Regions from separate parts of the Streptomyces sp. NPDC088261 genome, predicted to be linked through region 2. Evidence: riboswitches for the same ligand, from Rfam matches in the RefSeq annotation. Region 2 holds a riboswitch; each other region holds the start of a gene.
What was found. A riboswitch is a leader RNA that binds a small molecule or an ion and turns the genes downstream of it on or off. The one in region 2 is predicted to bind cobalamin.

Region 1 (7,495 bases), on a different contig from region 2:
AGTCGAAGAACCAGTGCATGCCCATCGCCGTCAGCAGGCAGAGCAGGGCCGCGAGGTGGCGTCGTGGCGCCGGCGGGGAGCGGTGGGCGAGCAGGATGCCGACGCCGGTGCCCGCCACGGCGGTCATGGCCCAGTGCGAGCCGACGCCCGTCAGCACCACCCGGGTGGTGAAGGACTGGCCGACGGCGGCTCCCTCGTCGATCCCCCCGGCGATCACGACGGAGTTCATCGCGAAGGTCCAGTTCTCCACGACCTGGAAGCCCAGTCCGGTGAAGGCGCCCAGGAAGAAGCCGTCCAGCGGCCCGCGGACCAGCCGCCGCGACCCGAGGGCGATCAGCAGCACACCGGACACCTTGAGGAGTTCCTCGTTCAGCGGAGCGGTGAGGGCCGCGCCCCAGCGTGAGCCGAAGTCGATCCCGGTGGTCTTGAACCAGACCCCCTGGAGTCCGGTGTTGGCCACGATGGCGCTGCCCGTCGCCGCGGTGCCGCCCCAGGCGACGGCGCTCCAGGCCCAGGGGCGGGACGGCGGCCGGATCGGGCGGGCCTGTTCCAGGATCCCCACGCCGACGGCGACGGTGAGCAGCAGGAGCGCCGCGGCGAGCAGGGCGGAGCCGGGGAAGACCCGGACGAGGCCCGAGAAGTCGTAGAGGATCAGCGCCGCGCCGGCCGCGCAGAGGAAGGCCCACGTCAGGCCCACGACCCTGCGTCCGGCGGACGCGCGGAACGCGGCCGTCGGGGCCGGGCTCACAGCCCGCCCCCGGGGAAGGCGACCTCGCGGGCCTGTGCGAGCGCGTCCGACAGTGCGCCGGGGTCCGCGTCCGGCTCCGCCAGTACGGTGATCTCGACGGCGTAGTCCTGCGCGGGCGACACCCACACGGCGGCCCGGCCCGCGCGCCCGCCCCTGCGCAGTGTGCCGGTCGCGCCCGGCGCTCCCCCGGCGCTGGTGGCCCGGGCCGGCGGCCCCAGCACGCTGTCGCCGTCCACCGCCGACTGGATCCTGCGCAGCCCCGGCCACAGCTCCCCGGCGTCGGCCGTGGTGGTGAGGGGGACGGCGACGTAACTCGCGACGAAGTCGACACCGTCGCGCGACAGGGACAGGCCGCTGCCGGAGTCGCTGCCCGCCTTGCTCAGCTGCCAGCCGTCGCCCACCACCCGCAGGACGAGTGTGTCGTCGCCCGGTCCGAGCATCAGCTCCGTGTTGTTCCGTACGGGCTCGTCGTCGTCGAGGGCCCCGTCGATCAGCGACCAGCCGGCGGTCAGCGCCAGCACGACGCACAGGACGCCCGCGACGGCCCACCGCGTGGACCGGGACGGCCGCGCGGCCGGATGCCGCGTGACCGGTGCGTCCGCCATCGCCTCTGTGCCCGTACCCCTCGTCCCTAGACCGCTTCCCTCCGGGCGTCGTGCCGCAGGGGTGTGAGCTGCTGGATGTCGTAGCGCGCGCGCAGGTCGTTGACGGCCTCGGGGTCCGGCACGCCCTCCTGCTTGAGGATGTCGAGCAGTTCCTCGAAGTAGCGCTCGTGGTCGGTGGGCGGGGACGACTGGAAGAACATGCGCGCGGGTGCGTCGCCGGCGTTGGCGAACGCGTGCGGGCAGCCCGGCGGGACGACGATGACCGTGCCCGGCGTCGCGCGGACGACCGTGCGGCCCGACGCGGACTCCCAGTGCCGCCAGTCCTCGCTCAGCACCCGCGGTTCAAAGGCCAGCACGTCCAGCTCGCCGTCGAGGACGTAGAACAGCTCCTCGCTGTGCGCGTGCCGGTGCGCGCCCACGTCGAAGCCCGGCGGGACGAGGACCTCGAAGCTGGAGGAGACCCGTGAGTGTTCGCCGGTGACCTTGAAGGTCACCTCCTGGGAGGCGGTACGGACGGTCCTGCCTCCGCCCGGCGGGACGACCAGGCCTTCGGTGCGCGCGAGTCCGGCCCGCTGGGTCAGTAGGGTCATGCGGTCCTCCGGGAGGGGACGGAAGGGAAGGGCGGCGGGGAAGGGCGGGCCGGGTTACGGGAGGGGCGGCTCACCAGAGGACGGGCAGCGCCTCGGGGCCGCGGATCAGTGCCCCGCGCCGCCAGCGCACCTCTCCCGGCGGCACGGCGAGCCGCAGCCGCGGCAGCCGCTCCAGCAGGGTCGCGATCATGATCCTGGACTCCATCCGGGCGAGCGTCGGGCCGACGCAGTAGTGCGGTCCGTGCCCGAAGGCCAGATGCGGGGTGGGGCCCCGGTCGAAGTCGAGCCGGCCGGGATCGGCGAAGACGTCGGGGTCCCGGTTGGCGGTGAGGTACGAGGCGTAGACGGCCTCGCCGGCCCGGATCCGTACCCCTCGCACCGTCACGTCCTCGGTCGCGACGCGGGCGAGGCCCACGCCGTTGCGGTGCGGGATGAAGCGCAGCAGCTCCTCGACGGCCGCGGGCAGCAGCTCGGGCTCCGCGCGCAGCCGCGCCAGGTGGCCGGGGTGGGTGAGCAGCGCGTACAGCATGGCGGCGCTGTTGTTGGTGACCGCGTGGGCGCCGCTCACCTGGATGAGGACGGCGATCGCGACCGCTTCCTCGACGCTCAGCTCGTCCGCCTCCACCGCCTCGGCCAGCACCGCCGCGAGGTCGTCGCCGCCGTTCGTACGCCGCCGGCCGATGAGGCCGGTGAAGTAGGCGCCGATCTCCGCCTTGGCGCGCTCGCTGTGGGCGCGGCTGTGCGCGGCGCTCAGGAGCGACTCCGTCCACTTCCGCATCAGCGGCCGGTCGTGCTCGGGCACGCCCATGATCTCGCTGATCATGGCCAGCGGGAACGGCCCGTTGATCCGCTCCATCAGATCGGCGGGCGCGCCCGCGCGCAGCATGGCGTCGACGAGGTCGTCCATGATCCGCCGGGCGCGTTCCTCGACACCCGCGAGGGCGCGGGAGCCGAACGCCTTCGCGACCGGGCGGCGCAGCCGGGTGTGGTCGGGCGGGTCGGCGAATCCCACGGCCGCGTCGAGCGGGATGAAGTGCGGGGCCAGCCGGGTGATGTCGCGGCCGACGACCGCCCGGCGGCTGAAGCGCGGGTCGTTCGTGACCAGCTTGACGTCCTCGTACCGGGTGATCAGCCAGGCGAACCCCTCGCCGTGCGGGAGCCTGATCCGGCTGACCGGCTCCTCGCTCAGCCGTTCGGCGAGGAAGGGGTCGAAGTCCAGCCCGGACAGGTGGGGCACGGCCCAGAACCGGACGGGACACGCGTCCCCTCCGGTGTCGGGGGTGTTTGGGGTGTCCGGGGTGTCCTGCGGGTGCGCCGCCGTCTCCGGTGTGTTGGTGGTCATCTCCTCACCTCACCGGTTCCGTGGCGGGCGACGGCCGGTCGGTGTGGACCGGTGTGGCGAGGACGTGCCGTTCGGAGAGTTCGGGGCCGGCCAGGGAGTCGGTGGACCACCGTCCGAGGGCCATCTCGGCGGTGATGCCGGGCCCGAAGCCCGCGATGATCCCGCTGGCGCCGTCCTCGACCCCGCCCTCGTCGAACAGCCTGCGCACCGCGTCGAGGACGACGGCGCTGGCGATGTTGCCGTACTCGGTGAGCGTGGCGCGGCTGAACCGGAACGCCTCGGGCGGTACCTCCAGGAAGTGACTGAGGTCGTCCAGGATGCGCGGTCCGCCCGCGTGGATGATGTAGAAGTCGAGGGCCGCCGCGTCCCAGCCGTGCTGGACCGCCATCGCGCGGAGCGCGGGGGCGAGGGGTTCCATCGTGCCGGGCACCCGCTTGTCCAGCAGGAAGTGGAAGCCGGTGGCCCGGACGCTGTACGCGATCCAGTCGGTCGTGTCGGGCACGAGGTGGGAGCCGTTGCGTTCCAGCACGATGCCGGTGCCGCCCTTGCCCCGGACGACGGCGGCGGCCACCGCGTCGCCGAACAGGCCGTTGGAGAGCAGCGAGCCGACGCCGAGGTCGGTCGGCTGGTAGCAGAGCGAACAGAATTCGCACGCGACGATGAGGACGTTCCCGTCCGGGTACGCCTGGCAGAAGTCGTGCGCCCGGTTGACGGCCGCGCCGCCCGCCGCGCAGCCGAGCTGGGCGATCGGCAACTGCCGGGTGTGACCGGTGAAGTCCATGGTGTTGATCAGCCAGGCGGTCAGCGACGGCATCATGAAGCCCGTGCACGAGACGTAGATGATCAGGTCGATGTCGGAGGCGCGCAGGTCGGCGTGGTCCAGGGCGCGGTTCACCACCGCGGGCACCCGCGCCTTCGCCTCGGACTCGTACAGCCGGTTGCGGTCCTCGAAGCCGGGGTGCCTGAGGGTCTCCTCGATGGGCTGGACGAGGTGGCGCTTGGCCACTCCGGTGTTCTCGATCAACCGGAGCGCCAGGGGAAGTTGCGGATGGCCGGCGTGGAGCGACCGCGCCAGGGCGAGGGTGTCCTCCATGGTGATCACATGCTCGGGAACCGACACATCGGGCTTACACAGAGTCGCCACGACGCGCTCTCCTTCGTTCGTGTTCGCTGTGAACTGCGGCCCACACTCTGTGGTGGCCCACCACCCCGCAACCTGGGGAACTGCCGGGAACTGGCCCCTGGGAGGAGCGTCGGGGGAGCGAGGGGGCGGGATCCGAAGAACCGTCAGGGATCTTACCTATGACTACGGAAAGTAAGCGCGAAATGGGCGCATCGTCCGTTCGTGGCGCGCCGCCAGGTCCCCGATCGCGCCGCTCCGGCGGCCGGCCGCACCACCGGCCCGGCGACCGTGGGTCACGACCCGTCCACCGAACGGGTCGGAAGCCGAAAACCGGCCATCCTGTACCGGTGTCACCACGGGACACATCGGTCCCGGAGACCTCTTCGCGCCCCAAGGTTTTGGCGCGGGGGAGACATTCGGGGAGTCGTTGAGCCCTATAGTACGGGCTGGGCGGTTTGTTTTGTGCTGGTCAACCCGGCTGCGCGGAAGGGTCATTCATGGCAACACAGGAGCGCGCCATCCGGACGCGCATGGCGATTCTGGAGGCGGCCGGAGCGGTCTTCGACGAGTACGGCTACTCCTCCACGACCCTCACCATGGTTCTGGAGCGCGCTCAGGTCACCAAGGGTGCCCTGTATTTCCACTTCCAGTCGAAGGAAGCGCTGGCGCAGGCGGTCCTGGACGAGCAGGTGCAGCTCGGCACCGTACCCCCGCAGGCCTGCAAGCTCCAGGAAGTCATCGACATCACCTTCGCGGTGGCCCACCGGCTCCTGGACAACGCGCTGCTCAGGGGAAGTGTCCGGCTCACCGTGGACCAGGGCGCTCCCCCCGGCGTCGACCACAGCGGCCCCTTCCGCCAGTGGCCCGTCCATCTGGTGTCGCTGATGGAAGAGGCACGCGCGCAGGGTGAGTTGCTCCCCAGCGTGCGCCCGCAGGACACCGTGGAACTGCTGGTCGGCGCGTTCGCCGGCATCCAGCTGATGTCCCGCGCCCTGACCAATCGCGAGGATCTCGGGCGGCGGATATCGATACTGTGGGGACACATCCTGCCCAGCATCGCGGTCCCGGGCCTGATGCCGAGCATCGACACCGCGCCCGACCGCGGGGTGCGGGTGACCGAGGCGATCATGGCCGCCTGATCATGGCCGCCCGGTCCGGTCCGTACGCCTTCCCGCCCGGTGAGCGGGCCCTCCGCCGTTCCGGAATCCCTCCCCGTCCGGAATAAGGAAAGGGGCTCCCGGCGCTTCAGCTGAGGGCATAGGGTGACGAGTGCAGTCGGTTCGCCCTGTCAGCCAGGCAGCGGCGTCGTAAGAGGGAACCCGGTGGGAATCCGGGACTGCCCCGCAGCGGTGAGTGGGAACGACCGCCGTCATCAGCACTGGGCCCGGACGGGTCTGGGAAGCGACGGCCAGTAGGTGTCTCGTCCGACGAGACGCGCCCGCGAGTCCGAAGACCTGCCACTGCCCGCGTGCGAACACCGTGCGCGGAGATCCCGGTGACCTCGTGGGCGGGTCGGCGTACATATCAGGCGGTCACGCGCACCCGGACACCCGGGCGGGACGTGGTCCGCCGGGTCTGTGGCTCCTCTCGTGCCCTCGACCGTCCCCGGGACGGCAGAGAACCGCTCGCGAAGGAGAGTTCTGTGACAGACAAGTCCGCAGCCGCGGCGGCACGGGCGACCGTGCACGGCTACCCCCGCCAGGGCCAGAACCGCGAACTGAAGAAGGCCGTCGAGGGCTACTGGAAAGGCACCGTCGGCGCCGACGCGTTGCGCGACACCGCCGCCGGACTGCGCCGTACGAACTGGCGCCGCCTCGCCGACGCCGGCGTGCACGAGGTGCCCACCGGCGACTTCTCGTTGTACGACCACGTCCTCGACACCAGCGTCATGGTCGGCGCGATCCCCGCACGCCACCGCGCCGCCGTCGCGGCGGACGCCCTGGACGGGTATTTTGCGATGGCGCGCGGCACGCAGGACGTCGCACCGCTGGAGATGACGAAGTGGTTCGACACGAACTACCACTACCTCGTCCCCGAGCTGGGCCCCGACACCGTGTTCACCGCCGATTCCACCAAGCCGGTCGCCGAGCTGAGGGAAGCCCTCGCGCTGGGCCTCTCGGCGCGGCCCGTGCTCGTGGGCCCGGTCACCTATCTGCTGCTCGCCAAGCCCGCCCCCGGGGTCGACCCGGACTTCGAGCCGCTGACGCTGCTCGACCGGCTGCTCCCGGTGTACGCGGAGGTGCTGGCGGACCTGCGGGCCGCGGGCGCCGCGTGGGCGCAGCTCGACGAGCCCGCGCTGGTCGAGGACAGGACCCCGGCGGAGCTGAACGCCACGGCCCGCGCCTACCGGGACCTCGGTGCGCTGACCGACCGGCCGAAACTGCTGGTCGCGTCGTACTTCGACCGGCTCGGCAAGGCCCTGCCCGTCCTCGCCAAGGCGCCCGTCGAGGGGCTGGCCCTCGACTTCACGGGTCCGGCCGCCGCGAACCTGGACGCCCTGGGAGCCGTGGGTGGTCTGCCCGGCAAGCGCCTGGTCGCGGGCGTCGTCAACGGCCGCAACATCTGGATCAACGACTTCGAGAAGTCCCTGTCGGTCCTCGGTACGCTCCTCGGGCTCGCCGACCGCGTCGACGTGTCGTCCTCCTGCTCGCTCCTGCACGTCCCGCTCGACCTCGCGGCGGAGCGGGACATCGATCCGCAGATCGTGCGCTGGCTGGCCTTCGCGCGCCAGAAGACGGAGGAGATCGTCACGCTGGCGCGCGGTCTCGCGCGGGGCACCGACACGATCGCCGCCGAACTGGCCGCGAACCGCGCCGACCTGGCCTCGCGCGCCGGATCCGCGCTCACCAACGACCCGGCGGTACGGGCCCGCGCCACGGCCGTCACCGACGCGGACGGGCGCCGGACCGCGCCGTACCCGGAGCGGGCGGCGGCCCAGCGGGCCCACCTCGGGCTGCCGTTGCTGCCGACCACCACCATCGGCTCGTTCCCGCAGACGAACGAACTGCGCACCGCGCGCGCCGACCTGCGCGCCGGACGTATCGACACGGCGGGGTACGACGAGCGCATCGAGGCCGAGATCCGGGA
Region 2 (7,495 bases):
CTTGCGCTTCACGCCACCCTCCTCAGGGATGCCTGCAACTGCTGCCCACCGCGAAGCCATACGACTAGTAGTGACTGTGGGGTCGGGGGCTTGGCCTTGAATGGTTTAGACCAGTACCGGGAGCTTGGCCTAGACCTTTGGGGGTGTCAAGGGTGTATAAGAAGGACAGTCGCGTCCGTTATCGGACCGACACCTGAGGAGGGGCGACGACCCGTGAGCGGTCCGTGCCACCATGTGAGCCGCGACAGACGGAGGAGCCGGTGACGGCAGCAGCACAGTCGGGAAGGCAGGCCATGGCCACGGACGGGAGCGGTACGGAGTCCGAGGGTACGGCTCCCGTACGCACGGCGCGCGTGCCCAAGTACTACCGTCTCAAGCGGCACTTGCTCGATATGACGGGGACGCTGCCCCCCGGCACACCGGTACCGCCAGAGCGTACTCTCGCCGCGGAGTTCGACACGTCGAGAACGACAGTTCGGCAGGCACTTCAGGAACTGGTCGTCGAGGGACGGCTCGAACGCATCCAGGGCAAGGGCACGTTCGTGGCCAAGCCCAAGGTCTCGCAGGCCCTCCAGCTCACCTCGTACACCGAGGACATGAGGGCCCAAGGGCTGGAACCCACGTCCCAGTTGCTGGACATCGGGTACGTCACCGCGGACGACACGCTCGCCGGGCTGCTCGACATCACCGCGGGCGGGCGGGTGCTGCGGATCGAACGGCTGCGGCTCGCCAGCGGGGAGCCGATGGCCATCGAGACCACCCACCTGTCGGCGAAACGCTTCCCCGCCCTGCGCCGCTCGCTCGTCAAGTACACGTCCCTCTACACGGCGTTGGCGGAGGTGTACGACGTGCGCCTCGCCGAGGCCGAGGAGACGATCGAGACGTCGCTCGCCACCCCCCGGGAGGCCGGGCTGCTGGGCACGGACGTCGGGCTGCCGATGCTGATGCTGTCGCGCCACTCGATCGACGGGAACGGCGAACCGGTGGAGTGGGTGCGGTCGGTGTACCGGGGCGATCGTTACAAGTTCGTGGCGAGACTGCGCAGGCCGGCCGACTGACCGGCCGCTCGCGGTCTTCCCACGGCCGGGGCCGTCCCCTAGATTTCCTGCGCGTTGCGAAAGCGATCAGCGAAACGGCGAGCAGTGAGGGGACGGAGCCGCGCATGTCGGAAACACCGCCAGCATCACCTTCGGAAACACCTGAGGAGAGCCCTCCCCCCACGGTCACCCCTGTCCGTGTGATCATCGCCCTCTGCCTGGTCGCGCCCTTCGTGGCGCTGCTCTGGGTGGGGTCGTACGCGAAGACCGACCCGGCCTTCATCGGCATCCCGTTCTTCTACTGGTACCAGATGCTCTGGGTCGTCGTGTCGGCCGCGCTGACGCTGGTCGCCCACCAGCTGTGGCAGCGCGACCAGCGCTCCCGTACGGGACTCCGCAAGGGCGGTGCGGCGCGATGAACGACGGGGTGAACGGCGTCGCGCTCGGCGTCTTCGTCTTCTTCTTCCTGGCCGTCACGGTCATGGGCTTCCTCGCGGCGCGCTGGCGCCGGGCGGAGAACGAGCAGAGCCTCGACGAATGGGGCCTGGGCGGGCGGTCGTTCGGCACGTGGGTCACCTGGTTCCTGCTCGGCGGTGACCTCTACACGGCGTACACCTTCGTGGCCGTGCCGGCGGCGATCTACGCGGCGGGCGCGGCGGGCTTCTTCGCCGTGCCGTACACGATCCTCGTCTATCCGCTCATCTTCACCTTCCTGCCTCGGCTGTGGTCGGTGTCGCACAAGCACGGATACGTGACCACCTCGGACTTCGTCCGGGGCCGGTTCGGCTCGAAGGGCCTCTCGCTGGCGGTCGCCGTCACCGGCATCCTCGCGACCATGCCGTACATCGCGCTGCAACTGGTGGGGATCCAGGCGGTGCTGGACGTGATGGGCGTGGGCGGCGGCGAGGACACGAACTGGTTCGTGAAGGACCTGCCGCTGCTGATCGCGTTCGCGGTGCTCGCGGCGTACACGTACTCGTCGGGGCTGCGGGCGCCCGCGCTGATCGCGTTCGTGAAGGACACCCTGATCTATCTGGTGATCATCGTGGCCATCATCTACATCCCGATCAAACTGGGCGGTTTCGACGACATCTTCGCGAAGGCGGGCGACGCGTTCGCGCAGAAGAACCCGGCGACCGGGGCGCCACGCGGCGCGCTCGCGCCGGGCGAGGCCCAGCAGTGGGGGTACGCGACGCTGGCGCTCGGCTCGGCGCTCGCGCTCTTCATGTATCCGCACTCGGTCACGGCGACGCTCTCCAGCCGCAGCCGTGAGGTGATCCGGCGCAACACCACGATCCTGCCGCTGTATTCGCTGATGCTGGGCCTGCTGGCGCTGCTCGGCTTCATGGCGATCGCCGCCGGGGTGAAGGTCGACAACGGGCAGCTGGCGATCCCGCAGCTCTTCGAGAACATGTTCCCGGACTGGTTCGCGGGGGTGGCGTTCGCGGCGATCGGGATCGGGGCGCTGGTGCCGGCCGCGATCATGTCGATCGCGGCGGCGAACCTCTTCACCCGCAACATCTACAAGGACTTCATCAAGCCGGACGCGACGCCCGCGCAGGAGACGAAGGTCTCCAAGCTGGTGTCGCTGCTGGTGAAGGTGGGGGCGCTGGCCTTCGTCCTGACGATGGACAAGACGGTGGCGATCAACTTCCAGCTGCTGGGCGGGATCTGGATCCTCCAGACGATGCCGGCCCTGGTCGGCGGCCTCTTCACCCGCTGGTTCCACCGCTGGGCGCTGCTCACGGGGTGGGCGGTGGGCATGCTGTACGGCACGATCGCGGCGTACGGCGTCGCGAGCCCGACGCAGGCGCACTTCGGCGGCTCCTCGAAGGAGATCCCGGGAATCGGCGAGATCGGCTACATCGGCCTGACGGCGTTCGTCCTCAACGCGGTGGTGACGGTGGTCCTGACGCTCGCCCTGAGGGCGGCGAAGGCCCCGGACGGCGTGGACGAGACCAGCCCGTCGGACTACACGGCGGACATCGGCGACCCGGGCGTGCAGAAGGACCTCCCGCTGTCCCCGGCGACCCCACCGGACCCGGACCCGGTGCGCTGAGAGAGCGCGGACGTACGGCGGAAGGCGGGCCCCCGGACTCCGGGCGGCCCGCCTTCCCGGTTCCGACACAGGGGGGCGAAGTGGGGCGCGACACAACATCTAGGGGGTGCTTCACCGTGTGCCCCCCAGATGTATGCTCGACCTCGTTGTCGACGCAGGGGAATCCGGTGTGAATCCGGAACTGTCCCGCAACGGTCTGCTGTGGTGTGCTTTGTCATACCCGTGAGTCCGAGGACCTGCCGGCGACGCATCCGGCTCGACCGAACCGGGTGCCAGGACGTCCGGGCCCCGAGGCTGGGCCGGAGACGCCGTGGTTCGTGCTGCCCGGAGACGGGTACGCGGCGGATCCGCGCGCCCCCGCTCCCCCGCCGACGGCCCAGAGCCGAGCGAGGGAGAGCACCACGTGACCATCGCGCCAGCCGATCCGGCTTCAGGCATCTCCGAGGTCTCCGCACAGGTGACCGACGGACCCGGGACCGCGTTGCTGCGGCTCCTGACCGACCTGACCGCCGATCTGCCCGACACCGACCCCGGACGCGTCGCCGGCGCCGCGCTGCGCGGCCGCAACGCCCGGTCGGACGAGGCCGAGCTGCGCGAGCTCGCCACCGAGGCGGCCGCGGGGCTCATCGCCGAGGACCCGGCCTACTCCCGGCTCGCCGCCCGGCTGCTCACCCGTACCATCTCCGAAGAGGCCGCGAGCCAGGGCGCCGTGGCGTTCTCCGCGTCCGTCACGGTGGGGCACCGCGAGGGCCTGATCGCCGACCGCACCGCCGAATTCGTCGCGCTGCACGCCGACTTCCTGGACGCGCTCATCGACCAGGACGCCGACGACCGCTTCGGCTACTTCGGGCTCCGTACCCTCTTCAGCCGGTACCTGCTCCGCCACCCGATCACCCGCAAGGTCATCGAGACCCCCCAGCACTTCCTGCTGCGCGTCGGCGCCGGTCTCGCCGAGGACACGAGCGTGCGCGCGCTGGAGGAGGTCGCCTCCCTCTACCGGCTGATGAGCCGCCTGGACTACCTCCCGTCCTCGCCGACGCTCTTCAACTCCGGTACGCGCCACCCGCAGATGTCCTCCTGCTACCTGCTGGACTCCCCGCTGGACGAGCTGGACTCGATCTACGACCGCTACCACCAGGTCGCGCGCCTCTCGAAGCACGCGGGCGGCATCGGCCTCTCGTACTCCCGCATCCGCTCGCGCGGCTCGCTGATCCGCGGCACGAACGGGCACTCGAACGGCATCGTCCCCTTCCTGCGGACCCTGGACTCGTCGGTCGCGGCGGTCAACCAGGGCGGCCGGCGCAAGGGCGCGGCCTGCGTCTACCTGGAGACCTGGCACGCGGACCTGGAGGAGTTCCTGGAGCTGCGCGACAACACCGGCGAGGAGGCCCGCCGTACGCACAACCTGAACCTCGCCCACTGGATCCCGGACGAGTTCATGCGCCGCGTCGACGCGGACGGCGAGTGGTCGCTGTTCTCCCCCGCCGACGTCCCGGAGTTCGTGGACCTGTGGGGCGACGAGTTCGACGCCGCGTACCGGAAGGCGGAGGCCGCCGGCCTGGCGCGGAAGACCGTCCCGGCCCGTGAGCTGTACGGCCGCATGATGCGTACCCTCGCCCAGACCGGCAACGGCTGGATGACCTTCAAGGACGCGTCGAACCGTACGGCCAACCAGACCGCCCTGCCCGGCAAGGTCGTCCACTCCTCCAACCTCTGCACGGAGATCCTGGAGGTCACGGACGACGGCGAGACGGCCGTCTGCAACCTCGGCTCGGTCAACCTCGGCGCGTTCGTGCTCGATTCGGGCGAGATCGACTGGGAACGGCTGGACGAGACCGTCCGTACCGCCGTCACCTTCCTCGACCGGGTCGTGGACATCAACTTCTACCCGACCGAGCAGGCCGGCCGCTCCAACGCCAAGTGGCGCCCGGTGGGCCTGGGCGCGATGGGCCTCCAGGACGTCTTCTTCAAGAAGCGCCTGCCGTTCGACTCCGCCGAGGCCGCCGCGCTCTCCACGAGGATCGCCGAGCGGATCATGCTCGCCGCGTACGAGGCGTCCTGCGCGCTCGCCGAGCGCAACGGGCCTCTCCCGGCCTGGTCGGAGACCCGTACCGCCGCCGGGGTGCTGCACCCCGACCACTACGACGTCGAGCTGAACTGGCCGGAGCGGTGGGACGCGCTGCGCGCCCGCGTCGCGAAGAGCGGCATGCGCAACTCGCTGCTCCTCGCGATCGCGCCGACGGCGACCATCGCCTCGATCGCGGGCGTGTACGAGTGCATCGAGCCGCAGGTCTCCAACCTCTTCAAGCGCGAGACGCTGTCCGGCGAATTCCTCCAGGTCAACTCGTACCTGGTGCAGGAGCTCAAGGACCTGGGCGTCTGGGACGCGCAGACGCGTGAGGCGCTGCGCGAGTCCAGCGGCTCGGTGGCCGGCTTCACCTGGATCCCGGCGGAGGTGCGCGAGCTGTACCGCACGGCGTGGGAGATCCCGCAGCGCGGTCTGATCGACATGGCGGCGGCCCGTACGCCGTTCCTCGACCAGAGCCAGTCGCTGAACCTGTTCCTGGAGACGCCGACCATCGGGAAGCTCAGCTCGATGTACGCGTACGCCTGGAAGAAGGGCCTCAAGACGACGTACTACCTGCGCTCGCGCCCCGCGACGCGCATCGCCCGCGCGGCGGGCGGCCCCCAGGCGGCGGCCACCGTGCCGGCGCCGGCCAGCGCGGCCGCTGCCGCCACCACCATCCCGCTCCAGCAGGCGTCCCCGGCCCCGGCCAACCCGATGGTCCCGGACGCGGACGCGATCGCCTGCTCCCTGGAGAACCCCGAGTCCTGCGAGGCCTGCCAGTAATGAGTTCCCCCGAGAAAGGTCCCGCCGTGACGAGCCCCGCCGAGAAGAACCTGCTCGACCCGGGCTTCGAGCTGACCCTGCGCCCCATGCGCTACCCGGACTTCTACGAGCGCTACCGCGACGCGATCAAGAACACCTGGTCGGTGGAGGAGGTCGATCTCCACTCCGACGTCGCGGACCTCGCCAAGCTCTCCCCCGGCGAGCAGCACATGATCGGCCGGCTGGTCGCGTTCTTCGCGACGGGCGACTCGATCGTGTCGAACAACCTGGTGCTGACGCTCTACAAGCACATCAACTCCCCCGAGGCGCGGCTGTACCTGTCCCGCCAGCTCTTCGAGGAGGCCGTGCACGTCCAGTTCTATCTGACGCTGCTCGACACCTATCTGCCCGACCCGGACGACCGCGCGGCGGCCTTCGACGCGGTGGAGGAGATCCCGTCGATCCGCGAGAAGGCGCAGTTCTGCTTCCGCTGGATGGACTCGGTGGAGAAGATCGACCGCCTGGAGACCAAGGCGGACCGGCGCCGCTTCCTCCTCAACCTGATCTGCTTCGCGGCGTGCATCGAGGGGCTGTTCTTCTACGGAGCCTTCGCGTACGTGTACTGGTTCCGCTCGCGCGGTCTGCTGCACGGCCTGGCCACCGGCACCAACTGGGTGTTCCGTGACGAGACGATGCACATGAACTTCGCCTTCGAGGTGGTCGACACCGTCCGCAAGGAGGAGCCCGACCTCTTCGACGACGCGCTCCAGCAGCAGGTCACGGACATGCTGAAGGAGGCCGTCGAGGCGGAGTTGCAGTTCGGGCGCGACCTGTGCGGGGACGGCCTGCCGGGCATGAACACGGAGTCGATGCGCGAGTACCTCCAGTGCGTCGCGGACCAGCGGCTCCAGCGGCTGGGCTTCGCGCCGGTGTACGGCTCGGAGAATCCGTTCTCCTTCATGGAGCTCCAGGGCGTGCAGGAACTGACCAACTTCTTCGAACGCCGCCCGTCGGCGTACCAGGTGGCGGTGGAGGGGTCGGTCGCGTTCGACGACGACTTCTAGGCCGCTGTTCCGCGGCTTCCGGGTCGCTGGGGTAGGGCTTCCGGGTCGCTGGTGTGCGGCCGGGGCACGACCGGGGCGCGCCCCCTCTCCGCTGTGGCGGGGGTGGGGCGCGTTGTCGCGTTGTCGCGTTGTCAGTGGTCGCGTACACCATGGACCCATGACGACGACGAACACGGGGCACGACCACCCCCGCTCGCGCGAGGAGTTCGACTGGCGGGCGTTCCTGCGCGGGTGGAGCGCGGAGTGGGCCGACGCGGCCGATCCGGACGTGGTGGACGGGCACGGGCTGCGTGAGGCGCGGGAGCAGCGGTGGCTCGGGTTCGGGCCGGCGGATCCGAAGGCGCTCGCGGTGTGGGAGGCGCGGGCGGGGGGTGCGCTGCCGCCGTCGTTCCGGGCGTTCCTGGAGGTGACCGACGGGTGGCGGATGACCGGTACGCCGGTATGGCTCCTGGCGCGGACGGAGGGGGTCTCCGACGAGACGGGGTCGGGGGGCCGGTCGCTGCGG
Region 3 (7,495 bases), on a different contig from region 2:
CAGCATCTCCAACCCCGGTTCCAGCAGGGACACGTCGCCCCGGAACTTGTTGACGACGTACCCGGCGACCAGCGCCTGGTCCTCGGCGCTCAGCAGCGCGGTCGTCCCGAAGAACGAGGCGAAGACCCCGCCCCGGTCGATGTCCCCGACCACGACGACCGGCAGGCGGGCGGCGCGGGCGATGCCCATGTTCACGATGTCGGTGCGGCGGAGGTTGATCTCGGCGGGGCTGCCGGCGCCTTCGCAGATCACGGCGTCGTACGTACGGCGCAGCTCGGCCAGGCACTCCAGGACGGTGCCCAGTAGCGCTTCCTGGCGGCCGCCGTGGTAGCCCCGGGCGCTCATCTCACCCACCGGGCGCCCCATGAGGACCACTTGGCTGCGCCGGTCGCCGCCGGGCTTCAGCAGGACGGGGTTCATCAGCGCGGTCGGCTCGACGCGGGCGGCCTGCGCCTGCATGGCCTGGGCCCGGCCGATCTCGGCGCCTTCGCGGGTGACGAAGGAGTTGAGGGACATGTTCTGCCCCTTGAAGGGCGCGACGCTGACGCCCTGCCGCACGAGCCACCGGCAGATGCCCGCGGTGACGACGCTCTTGCCCGCGTCGGAGGTGGTCCCGGCGACGAGCACCCCACCCCCGACCCCACCCCGCTTCACGGTCGCCGCCCGGCGTCGGTACGGGCGTCGGTGCCGGTACGGCCGGGGAGGCCCGGGCGGGCGGCACCTTCGGCACGGAGACCCGCGGGCGCGCCGACGCGCGGGCCGGACTTGGTACGGAGCTTGGCGTCCACGCCGAGGGGCGCGCCGTGGTCGAGGCGCGCGTTTGCGCTGAGGCGCGTGCCGGGATCTAGGGGCGCGTTCGCGGCGAGGCGCGTGCCGTGGTCGAGGCCCGTGTTCGCGGCGATGCGCGTGCTGGTACCGGAGCCCGCGTTTGCGGCGAGGCGCGTGCCGTGGTCGAGGCGCGTGTTCGCGCCGACACGCGTGCTGGCACCGGAGCCTGCATTTGCGCCGAGGTGCGCACCGGGATCGAGGTGCGTACTGGGATCGAGACGCGCGCTCGCTGCGAGGCGCGTGCTGGTACCAGAGTCCGCGTTTGCGCCGAGGGGCGTGCCGGGATCGAGGCGTGCGTTTGCGGCGACGCGCGTGTCGGCACCGGAGCGCGTGCTGGCACCGGAGCCTGCGTTTGCGGCGAGGCGGGTGCTGGCACCGGAGTCTGCGTTTGCGCCGAGGTGCGCACCGGGATCGAGGCGCGCGCTTACGGCGAGGCGCTTGCCGGCACCGGAGCCCGCGTTCGCGGCGAGGCGCGCGTCGGCACGGGAGCCCGCGCCCGCGCTCACGCCGACGCCCCGGTCGGCCTCCGTCCTGGTTTCTGCCCCCGCCCCCGCCTCCGTTCTCGAAGTCGCCCCCGCGTCCACGTCCGCCCCCGCCCCCGCTTCCGAAACGGCCGCGTACGCGAACCGGCCCGCCACGCACACCGCCAGCGCCAACGCGCTCACCCGCCGGGACAACCGCACGGCCCGTTCGATGTCGGCGATCTCCACGGGCCGGCCGCCGCTGTTCAGGACCGGGCGGTGTTCGACGCGGCCGCCGTACGCGAGCGTTCCGCCCAGTCGTACGCCCAGCGCACCCGCGAACGAGGCCTCCACCGGGCCCGCGTTGGGGCTCGGGTGCTTGCGCGCGTCGTCGCGCCACGCCCGCCACGCCCCGCGCGGATCGCCGCCCGCGACGACGGCCAGCGCGGCGGTGAGCCGGGCGCCCGGCCAGCCTGCCACGTCGTCGAGGCGGGCCGAGGCCCACCCGAACCGGCGGTATCGCGGGGACTTGTGTCCCACCATCGCGTCCAGCGTGTTCACGGCCCGGAACCCGGCCAGCCCGGGAACCCCGGCGACAGCGCCCCATACGAGCGCGCCGACCACCGCGTCGGAGGTGTTCTCGGCGACGGACTCCACGACGGCCCGCGCGATCTGCTGGGCGTCGAGGGACTGCGGGTCACGGCCGCATAGGTGCGGCAACCGCTCCCGGGCCAGCTCGACGTCCCCGTCGGAAAGCGCCCGCCCAATGGCCCGCGCCTCCCGCGCCAGCGACGTACCACCGACAACGGACCAGGTAGCGAGGGCGGTCAGCACGACGAAGGCACCCCGCCGCCCCAAGAACCCAGCACGTCCGGCCGCCCTGGCCAGTCCTGCCGCCTCGGCAAGTCCTGCCATCCCGGCAACTCCGGCCGGCCTGGCACCCGCAGGCCGTGGCGCCCCGCGTCCCCGTACCCCCCGCGCCACCAACGCGCCCAGGCCTGCGGCGCCGCCCGCGCAGACCAGCGTGTGCAACGCGCCCCAGCCCCGGTGGTCCCGTCGCAGAACGCGTTCCACGGCCCCTGCGGCCCGGCCGAACGCCGCTACCGGGTGGCCCCGGCGGGGATCGCCCAGCAGCAGGTCGGCGAGCAGTCCGCCCGCCGCCCCGTACGCGTGGATCCACGCGGCGTCCCAGGCGGGGGAGCGGGTTGGGCCCGCGAACGCTTCTGCCGCGGAAGTGACGGGAGTGACCGAAGCGGTGAGGTTGGTGGATGCGATGGAGAGCCCGGAAGCGGCGCGCGCGGTGGACGCACCGGCGCGGGTCGAGGCCCACAGGGCGAGGCCGACAGAAGCGGCGGCGGCACAGGCGCAGGCGCGGCCAGGCATGGCGACGTGTCCTCACTCAGGGTCCGCGCCCCGGCTCGACGGAAAACGCGCGGCGAGAGTTCCTGGCTCCCGGGGACCGTTTCCCCGAAGGGACACCGTGCCCGGTGACAGTGGCGGGACCGCGCCGGATTCGCACCGGCTTCCTCTGCTGCCGCCGTAATTGGCCCCGGCAGTCCACCACGCTGCGAGAACGCCCGTCAACCCGCCCTTGACCTGCGGCGGGGCAGTGTGCGAAGCCCCACACGAAACACACGAAAGGCCCGGGGGCGTGCCCCGGGCCTTAGGGAGTGTCCGCGAAGTGGTGTCCGGCTCGCGGTGGACGGCACGAGCGCTCGCGCTGTCCAGCACGCGTGCTCGCGGCGTTGTCGGACCGAGCGAGTACCTCCCGTACCCGCGCGGCCCTCCGCCTTGCGCTCGCACGCACCGGACGCCGCCAGCCCCGCCCTCCGAGCGGACGACCCGCACTTCCCGGACACGCCCTGGCGCCGTACGTACGGTCAGGCCACGATCAGGTAGATGCCGTACGCCACCGCCGCCGCGCACAGCGCGAAGCACGCGTAGGCGCCGGTGCGCGCCAGCGCCGCGGAGCCCGCAGGGGAATCTCCCGCCGAACCGCCGGCCGATTCCGAGGCCGCCGGCTCCTGCTTGGCCAGGGCCACGATGCCGAGGGTGAACAGGCCCACCAGACCGATGGTGGACACGAGGCTGACGCCGAACACGGAGCCGAGGGCTGCCCAGTCGATTTTCATGTGATCGCTTTCCTTACACCGTGGCGGTTCGCGCCGACTCGCCGGCGACGGCGGGCGGGGTGGGCAGGGTGACGGGCCCCGGGATGGTGGTCGTCAGGCCGGCGGTCGCGGCGTCCATGGACCCGAGGCCCCTCACCGTGACCCCGGAGGCACCCGCGTCCGCGCCCACGGTCACCGGCACCACCTCGGCCCCGGTCACGTTCGTGTGGTCCACGGGACGGCGGCGCGACGCGAGCCAGATCGCGCCGGAGGCGGCGACGAGCAGGATCGCCACGACGGTGACTCCCCAGGTGCCGTGGCCGGTCAGGAACTCCGCCCCGGCGGCGACCAGTCCGGCGGCGGGCAGGGTCAGCCCCCAGGCGACGAACATCCGGGTCGCGGTCGACCAGCGGACGACCCCGCCCCTGCGGCCCAGGCCGGCGCCCATCACGGCGCCGGAGCAGGACTGCGTCGTGGAGAGCGAGAAGCCGAGGTGCGAGGAGGCCAGGATGACCGTCGCGGCGCTGGTCTGCGCGGCGAAGCCCTGCTGCGGGCGCAGGTCGGTGAGGCCGGTGCCCATGGTCTTGATGATGCGCCAGCCGCCGAGGTACGTGCCGAGCGCGATCGCCGTGCCCGCCGAGACGATGACCCACAGGGGCGGGTTGGAGCCGGGGGAGAGGACCCCGCCGGTGACCAGCGCGAGCGTGATGACGCCCATCGTCTTCTGCGCGTCGTTGGTGCCGTGGGCGAGGGAGACCAGGCCCGCGGAGGCGATCTGCCCGGCCCGGAAGCCCTTCGCCGTGGCCTTCTCGTCCGTACGGGCGCTGACGCGGTACGTCAGCCGGGTGGCGAGCATGGCCGCCAGTCCCGCGACGAGCGGGGCGGCGAGCGCCGGGATCAGGACCTTGGTGATGACGACGCCGCCGTTGACACCCGAGGTGCCGACGGACATCAGGGTGGCGCCGATGAGGCCGCCGAACAGGGCGTGGGAGGAACTCGACGGGAGCCCCAGCAGCCACGTGAAGAGATTCCAGATGATCGCCCCGACCAGCGCCGCGAAGATCACTTCGGTCCGGATGCCCGATTCGTTGATGAGTCCGCCGGAGATCGTCCTGGCGACCTCCACGGACAGGAACGCGCCGACGAGATTCAGGACGGCGGACATCGCCACCGCCGTCTTGGGCTTCAGGGCGCCGGTCGAGATGGTCGTCGCCATCGCGTTCGCGGTGTCGTGGAAACCGTTCGTGAAATCGAACACGAGAGCCGTCACGATCACGATCGCGAGGAGCAGCGTGAAGTGTTCCATTTACCCAGGCAATCGTTCGACGTCGGTGGCCACGGTGAACGTAAGGATGCAGGGTGAACGGAAGGTTAACTGAGGAGGTACTCGGGGTGTCTCTCCCGAAGGGCTCTCCTGGCGTCTCGATGTGGTGTCCGACCTGCCCTTTTTCCACCCCGCCTGACAGGATCGTCATATGACTGATCATCTGACCGGACGGGTCGCGGAGCGCCCCGCCGAGAGGCATGCCGACGACCGTGCGGACGGCGACGCCGACAGCCATGCGGACGGCCACGCCGACGGCCACGCAAACGCGCGCGACCGGGCCTGGGCCGAGCTGGTGGCGACCGCGCGCAGGACCACCGCGGAAGGGCTCGTCGTCGGCACGTCGGGCAACGTCTCCGTACGGGTCGGGGACGAGGTCCTCGTCACCCCGAGCGGGGTGCCGTACGACCGACTCACCCCCGGCGACCTGGTCGCCGTCGACCTCTCGGGACGCCAGGTCTCCGGCCGGCTCGGCCCGACCAGCGAGCTGCCGCTCCACCTGGAGATCTACCGCACCACGGACGCCTCCGCCGTGGTCCACACACACGCCGTCCACGCCACCGCCGTCTCGACCCTCGTCGCCGAACTGCCGCTGATCCACTACATGGCGGCGGCCCTCGGCGGCCCGGTGCGGGTCGCCCCCTACGCCACGTACGGCACCCCCGAACTGGCCGCCCACATGCTCGACGCCCTGCGCGACCGTACGGGCTGCCTGCTCGCGAACCACGGCACCGTCACCTACGGCGACTCCCTGGACCGGGCGTACGACCGCACGGCCCAGCTGGAGTGGATGTGCCGCGTCTGGCTCACGGCGTCCTCCGTCCCCGGCCGCACCCCGGCCCTGCTCTCCGACGCCCAGGTCGCCGAGGTCGGCGAGAAGCTCAAGGGCTACGGCCAGAAGCTCAAGGGCCGAGGCCAGAAGCCCTGAGCCCCGGGGGGCGTGCCCGCGCACCCCGGAGCCGCCGCCCGCCGCCCTGACGGCCCCCGTCCGGTGGCCGTCCGCCGCCGCCGTACCGACACTGAGGAGATGCGCCCGGCAACTGTGACGGCAGCGGCCGTCTCCACACTCATCGGTGTCGGCGCGGCCGCGGTGGCGGCCGGCCGGTACGCCAGCGATGCCGCGCTCAAGGCATCGCCCGGGCGGCCCCTGCCCGGAGACCCCTGGCTGACCGTGCACGCCACGGCCCCCGGACACGTCACCCTGACCCGCTGCCTCGCCTCCGTGCGGCCCGGCACCTACGGACTCGAGGCCCCCGGCCTGCACGCGGTCGTCGGGCCCGTCCTCGACGGGGAGGCGCGCGACGCCGACACCGTCGTACGGCGGCTGGAACGCGTCAGCCGGGGCACGCTCTCGCCCGGCGCGCGCGTGCGGCTCACCCCCCAGCTGTACAGCGGCGACCCCACCACGGCCCTCGGGATCGACCACAAGGACGTGCTGATCCCCGGTGAACTGGGCGCGCTCCCCGCGTGGTTCGTACCGGGGGAGCGCGAGACCTGGGTGATCACCGCCCACGGCCTGGGCACCACCCGCGAGCACCCGCTGAACCTCCTGCCGTTCCTCACCGGCCGGCGGTTCCCGGTGCTCGACCTCGCCTACCGGGGCGACGCGGGCGCGCCCCGCTCCCCGGACGGCCTCGGCCACCTCGGCGACTCCGAATGGCGCGACCTCGACGCGGCAATCCGCTACGCCGTCCGGTACGGCGCCGAGCGGGTGATCCTGTACGGCTGGTCCACCGGCGCCTCCATGGCGCTGCGCGCCGCCGCGGACTCCACGCTCACCGCGCGGATCTCCGGCCTGGTGCTCGACTCGCCGGTGCTCGACTGGGAGTTCACGCTGCGGGCGCTCGCCTCCGCCCGCCGGGTCCCGGCGGCGCTGATGCCGCTCGCCGTCAGGGCGGCCCAGGGGAGCACCGGACTGCACGGGAACCGGCTGCGCCAGGCCGCGGACCCCCGGAACCTGCGGGTCCCGACCCTGATCTTCCACGGCCCCGGCGACGTCCTCACGCCCTGGGAACCCGCCCGCGCCCTCGCCGCCCACCGGCCGGAACTGATCTCCCTTCACCCTGTGGCGCACGCCCCGCACGGCGCCATGTGGAACGCCGATCCCGAGGACTACGAGGAAACCCTCCGCCGCTTCCTCGTCCCCCTGATGTAACGGACGCCCCACCACCCCCGCGAGCCGTCCGCCGCGACTCCGGAAGCGCGCTTTCGCCCCATCCGTACCACTCCGTTGACCTCGTGGGAGGGGCTCCCTCCACCGGGCCAGGAGCGAGGGGAGAGGTTCCGTTTGGGCTTTCGGGCAGTCACCGGGAAGACTGCCCCCGTGACGTCCCGAAAGCCTGATGAGCAATTGGCGCGCAACTCCAGACTCCGACTTGTCACCCCGAGGCCGTTGACCACGGCACGACGGGCTGTGACCGACGGGCGCGGCCGCCCCGCACCCCGGCCGCCCGAGGGCACTCCGCCACCGGCGGAGCTGGCCCGTCAGGCGAGGGCCGTCCTCGCCGACGCCGTACGGATCGCCCGCTGGGCGGCCGCCGACCGCGACCCCGGAGCGGGTCATCTCGCCGCCCACACCCAGGAACGGGCCTCGGCCGCGCTGGACCTGACGGCGGAACAGGTCAGGGCGAGCTGGGACCGCGCCCGGCTGGCCGGACTGGTCGAACTGCACGGCGGGACCGTGCGCCCCGGCTGGCGGCTCCAGGCCTGGGACCGCGACGACAGCGCCGTCCTGCGCGGCTGGGTGGCGCTCTTCGACGCCTGGTCGCTCA

Region 1: another riboswitch for cobalamin. It lies ahead of metE (5-methyltetrahydropteroyltriglutamate--homocysteine S-methyltransferase); the one in region 2 lies ahead of ACIODU_RS07560 (ribonucleoside-diphosphate reductase subunit alpha).
Region 3: another riboswitch for cobalamin. It lies ahead of ACIODU_RS29290 (cobalamin biosynthesis protein); the one in region 2 lies ahead of ACIODU_RS07560 (ribonucleoside-diphosphate reductase subunit alpha).

Annotation. Positions count from the first base shown of each region.
Region 1 is NZ_JBIURL010000002.1:749,105-756,599, reverse strand. It holds gene ACIODU_RS07190 (PrsW family intramembrane metalloprotease) at 1-748, opposite strand, end outside; gene ACIODU_RS07185 (hypothetical protein) at 745-1,353, opposite strand; gene ACIODU_RS07180 (cupin domain-containing protein) at 1,380-1,943, opposite strand; gene ACIODU_RS07175 (cytochrome P450) at 2,014-3,285, opposite strand; gene ACIODU_RS07170 (type III polyketide synthase) at 3,290-4,429, opposite strand; gene ACIODU_RS07165 (ScbR family autoregulator-binding transcription factor) at 4,906-5,547, shown strand; cobalamin riboswitch at 5,668-5,885, shown strand; gene metE (5-methyltetrahydropteroyltriglutamate--homocysteine S-methyltransferase) at 6,051-7,495, shown strand, end outside.
Region 2 is NZ_JBIURL010000003.1:76,926-84,420, reverse strand. It holds gene ACIODU_RS07580 (extracellular solute-binding protein) at 1-12, opposite strand, end outside; gene ACIODU_RS07575 (GntR family transcriptional regulator) at 294-1,058, shown strand; gene ACIODU_RS07570 (DUF3311 domain-containing protein) at 1,163-1,456, shown strand; gene mctP (monocarboxylate uptake permease MctP) at 1,453-3,096, shown strand; cobalamin riboswitch at 3,213-3,355, shown strand; gene ACIODU_RS07560 (ribonucleoside-diphosphate reductase subunit alpha) at 3,500-5,947, shown strand; gene ACIODU_RS07555 (ribonucleotide-diphosphate reductase subunit beta) at 5,947-6,990, shown strand; gene ACIODU_RS07550 (SMI1/KNR4 family protein) at 7,148-7,495, shown strand, end outside.
Region 3 is NZ_JBIURL010000020.1:13,132-20,626, reverse strand. It holds gene ACIODU_RS29295 (cobyric acid synthase) at 1-654, opposite strand, end outside; partial or broken gene ACIODU_RS29290 (cobalamin biosynthesis protein) at 1,452-2,465, opposite strand; cobalamin riboswitch at 2,709-2,858, opposite strand; gene ACIODU_RS29285 (hypothetical protein) at 3,170-3,421, opposite strand; gene ACIODU_RS29280 (inorganic phosphate transporter) at 3,435-4,706, opposite strand; gene ACIODU_RS29275 (class II aldolase/adducin family protein) at 4,876-5,652, shown strand; gene ACIODU_RS29270 (alpha/beta hydrolase) at 5,752-6,879, shown strand; gene ACIODU_RS29265 (hypothetical protein) at 7,138-7,495, shown strand, end outside.